Regions from separate parts of the Nocardia sp. NPDC047648 genome, predicted to be linked through region 2. Evidence: riboswitches for the same ligand, from Rfam matches in the RefSeq annotation. Region 2 holds a riboswitch; the other holds the start of a gene.
What was found. Region 2 has a riboswitch for cobalamin ahead of ABZ803_RS28085 (CbtB-domain containing protein). Riboswitches for the same ligand answer to the same signal wherever they lie in the genome.
Positions count from the first base shown of each region.

Region 1: it holds a riboswitch for cobalamin, as region 2 does, so the genes downstream of both, metE (5-methyltetrahydropteroyltriglutamate--homocysteine S-methyltransferase) here and ABZ803_RS28085 (CbtB-domain containing protein) in region 2, are expected to answer to the same signal.

Region 1 is NZ_JBEYSX010000002.1:475,899-478,081, reverse strand. It holds gene ABZ803_RS06555 (pyruvate carboxylase) at 1-70, opposite strand, end outside; cobalamin riboswitch at 755-943, shown strand; gene metE (5-methyltetrahydropteroyltriglutamate--homocysteine S-methyltransferase) at 1,110-2,183, shown strand, end outside.
Region 2 is NZ_JBEYSX010000015.1:207,190-209,372, reverse strand. It holds gene ABZ803_RS28095 (alpha/beta hydrolase) at 1-384, opposite strand, end outside; gene mhuD (mycobilin-forming heme oxygenase MhuD) at 443-757, shown strand; cobalamin riboswitch at 838-990, shown strand; gene ABZ803_RS28085 (CbtB-domain containing protein) at 1,020-1,214, shown strand; gene ABZ803_RS28080 (CbtA family protein) at 1,205-1,996, shown strand; gene ABZ803_RS28075 (hypothetical protein) at 2,032-2,183, shown strand, end outside.

The sequences.
Region 1 (2,183 bases), on a different contig from region 2:
GTTCGTAAGCCGCGCGGAAGGCTCGGATGGCGATCTCGCCACGGTTGGCAACCAAGACTTTCGAGAACATTGACCTAAGGTACCCGGCCGCGTGAACCGCACCGACATGGAATCCCCCTTCGCAAACCTCTTCACAAGACCGCCTAGCATCGTTGCGAAGTTGCGTTCACAGCGCCGACACATGGGCGGCGCCGCAGCAACCGGTGTGCTGCCCGGCGGCCGGAGCCGGTGCGAGGTGGGGTGCGGGTGGCCGCCGTGCGGTCGACCGACGACCGGGCTCGGCCTCGATACCTCGACACGCGGCCGCGGCCACGCACGAAGCGAACCACGCGCACGACGAGTTCGGGAGGCGGATCACCGGTAGCCGCTGCGGGTATCGGCGAAGATCCGATCCGATTCCGCGCACGACTCGGGGAATTCCGTGAACGGTCGATACGAATCGGCGTGCCCGGTCCTGCCGATAGCCGGAACGCAAGCCGGCGCCGAATCGGTACGCGGCGATCGTCTCGGGCAAATGCGAGGCCGCTCGTGGCGCGCCACCGGACAACTTCGCGTCCGCGGGGCCGACCGGTGCGGCCCCTATCCGACCGCAGGTGGCCGCGGCAGCGGCTCCCGATCGCGGGTCGGTCGTTCCCGGCGGCCGCACCGCGTCCTATGCTGAGAGTGCAGCTGGTTCACCGCAGCACGACGAGATGGAGCCCCGACGTCGCGCGACGGAGTCGAGCCCGCCCGTGCGGCGACGTTACGGCGGGCGAGAGGGAACCCGGTGGGAATCCGGGACTGTCCCGCAGCGGTATGCAGGAACGACCGCCGTCACCAGGCACTGGGTTTCAGCGAGCCGGAAGGCTACGCGACCCGGGAAGCGACGGCCAGTAGGTCGGCCATCGGGAGCACTCCGGCGTACGCCGGCCCGCACGGCCGGTGCCCGCGAGTCCGAAGACCTGCCAGTCGTGCCGGGTACGCCGTACCCGGCGGCCATCGCCTCGTGGATTGGGCGTGCGGATCACCAGCTGACGTGTCGGGCTCCTCGGCCGAGATTTCACCGGCATGTCACAGGGTTCTCCGCCTGCCCGTACGGCGATGGCTTTCGTCCACAGCAATGGAGAAACATCGTGACTGTTGCACAGCAGAAGCCGTTCACCGCGACGGTTCTCGGGCTTCCGCGAGTAGGGCCCCGGCGTGAACTGAAGCGGGCCACCGAAGCCTATTGGGCAGGCGAGATCGACGCGGGCCGGTTGCACGGCGTGGCGCGCGACCTGCGGCGGGCCCAGCTCATCGATTTGCGAGCCGCGGGCCTCGACTCGATTCCGGTCGGCACCTTTTCCTACTACGACCAGATGCTCGACACCGCCGAACTGCTGGGCGCGCTGCCGCCCCGGGTCGCCGGGATCGCCGACCCACTGGATCGGTATTTCGCCGCCGCGCGCGGCACCGAAACGGTGGAGCCCTTGGAGATGACCAAGTGGTACGACACCAACTACCACTACCTGGTGCCGGAAATCGGCCCCGAGACCGCGTTCTCGCTGCACCCGGAGAAGCTGCTGGCGCAACTGCGGGAGGCGCTCGAGCTGGGCGTGCCTGCGCGACCGGTGGTGATCGGCCCGATCACCTTCCTGAAACTGGCCAAGGCGAGTGGCGGCTCGGCCCTGGCCCGGCTGATCGAACTGCTGCCGCTGTATCGGGAACTGCTGCGCAGGCTCGCCGGGGCCCAGTGGGTGCAGATCGACGAGCCGGTGCTGGTCACCGACCTCACGGCGGAGGAGATCGGCCTGGTGCAGGTCACCTACGCCGAACTCGCCGACGCCGCCGAGCGTCCGGCGATCCTCGTCGCGACCTACTTCGGGCAGCCGGACGCCGCGCTGCCTGCGCTGGCGAGCACCGGTATAGAAGGAGTGGCCCTGGACTTCACCTCCGGCGCCGATGTCGCCGCGGTGGCCGACGTGCCCGCGCTGACCGGGAAGCTGATCGTCGCGGGGGTCGTGGACGGTCGCAACGTCTGGCGCACCGATCTCGACCGCGCTCTGGCCACCCTCGATACGTTGCGGGGATCCGCTGCGCAGGTGGCTGTTTCGAGTTCGTGCTCGCTGCTGCACGTGCCCTACACGTTGGCCGCGGAGACGAGCTTGGACGAGCGGCTGCGCTCCTGGCTGGCGTTCGGCGCGGAGAAGGTAACCGAAATCCGC
Region 2 (2,183 bases):
GAACGGCTGCGGCCACGCCTCGATCATCGCCGCCCAGTGCGCGGCGGTGCGGCCGGTGAAGTCCGGCGCGATGTCCTCGATCACCAGCGCCCGGACCCGATCGGGGTGGGTCGCGGCGAACACCCAGCCGTGCAGCGCGCCCATCGAATGGCCGATCACCACCATCGGCTCGCCGATCGCGGCGGTGCCCGCGGCGAGGTCCGCGACGAAGGCCTCGGTGGTCAGTTCCCCGGGCGCGGGCCTGCCGTGGCCCGCGGCGTCGAAGCTGTAGACATGGCCGTATCCGCGCAGCCAGGCCAGCTGATCGCGCCAGGTGCGCGCGCTGCCCATCAGTCCGTGCAGCAGTAGGATCGGCGCGCCCGTTCCGCCTTCGTCGTGCAACATCGCCTCGACAATACGAGGTACCGAGCGTCTGCTCGGCCGCAGCCGCTAGCTTGGACCCATGGCTGTTGTGAAGATCAACGCGATCGAGGTTCCCGAGGGCGCGGGCCCCGAATTGGAGAAGCGGTTCGCCCACCGTGCGCACGCGGTCGAGGGCTCCCCCGGCTTCCTCGGCTTCCAGCTGCTCCGCCCCGTCGCCGGCGAGAAGCGGTATTTCGTTGTCACCCAGTGGGATTCGGAAGAGTCCTTCGCGGCCTGGCGGGACGGGCCCGCACGCGAGGCGCACGCGGGCGAGCGGCAGAAGCCGGTCTCCACGGGTGCGTCCCTGCTCGAGTTCGAGGTCGTGCTCGACGTCGAGGCCAAGCCCGCGAACTGAGTCCGGCATCCGACGCCGGGCAGGTCCGCCTGCCCGGCGACTCGCCCGACGCCGTGGTACGCCCGTGCCGGACCTGGTTGACGCGGGGGGTGTGCGGGTGTCACAGTTCGAGGGACAAACGCGAGGGTGACGCGGTAATTCCGGTGAGATTCCGGAGCGGTCGCGCCACTGTGTTCCACGCACCGAGTCCGGTGCCGGAAAGCCAGACACCGGCACCGTCGCGCCACCACCGGACGGGACGCGTATCCCAAGGAGGACTCGAATGGCCATCGCGCATACACCCAGCCGGGCAACCGATTCCCTGGCCGCCGTGCTCGTCACGGTCGGTGTCGTTCTTCTCGCATTGCTCACGCTCTACCTGGTCGGCTTCGACCAGGGTGTCATCTCGCGCAGCGGGATGTATCTGCATGAGCTGATGCACGACGGACGCCACCTGCTGGGGCTCCCGTGCCATTGATCGGTTCGCTCCGAACACTGCTGCTCCGCGGCCTGCTGGCCGGCCTCATCGCCGGCCTGCTGGCCGCGACAGTCGGTTACTTCGTCGGCGAACCGAAGGTGGACGCCGCCATCGCGATCGAGGAAGCGGGCTCCGCCGCCGGGCACACCCATGGCGAGCACGCGGAATCGACAGCAGGGCATTCCCACGGCGACGAGGAAGAACCGCTGGTGAGCCGCGGCGGCCAGAAGTTCGGACAGTTCCTCGCCCTCGGATTGGCCGGGCTCGCGCTCGGCGCTATCTACGCCTCGGTCGCGCATTTCGCGCGGCGCTACACCGCACTGTCCGGCCCACGGCTCGCCCTGGCGCTCGGCGCCGCGGGCTGGGCCGCGATCGTCGCGGTGCCGTTCTTCAAATATCCGGCGAATCCACCGGCGGTGGGTGATCCGGACACCATCAACGAGCGCACCCTGCTGTGGCTGGCGGCGGTCGTGCTGGGCCTGGTGGCCGTCGGCGCGGCGGTCGCGGCGTTCACCGCGCTGCGCGCGCAACTTCCCACGTTCCGCCTGATCGGCGGTGTCGCGGCGTTCGTCCTGGTGACGGCGCTCGGTTACGTCCTGCTGCCCGGCGTGAACGAGGTGAGCGCGGACTTCCCGGCCACCCTGCTGTGGCAGTTCCGGGTGGCGTCGCTGGCCGAGACCGCGACCCTGTGGGCCTGTCTCGGCCTCGGCTTCGCGGCGCTGACCGAGTTCGCGACCCGCACCGATACTCCGGTACCGGTGGCCGCCACTACCGCGGGGTGATTCGCGTCCGGAAGCACTGAGGCAGTGTCGGTCCCATGACCGGCACTGCCTTTTCCGTCTGGCCCGTATCGCCGCGCGTCCATTCCGCTGGACCGCCGCGCGCCGTCCGCGTCGCGTTCGTCGCTCTGGCCGTCGCTGTCCTCGCGGGCGCCACGGAGGCCATCGTGCGGGCCGCCCGGGCTTTCCC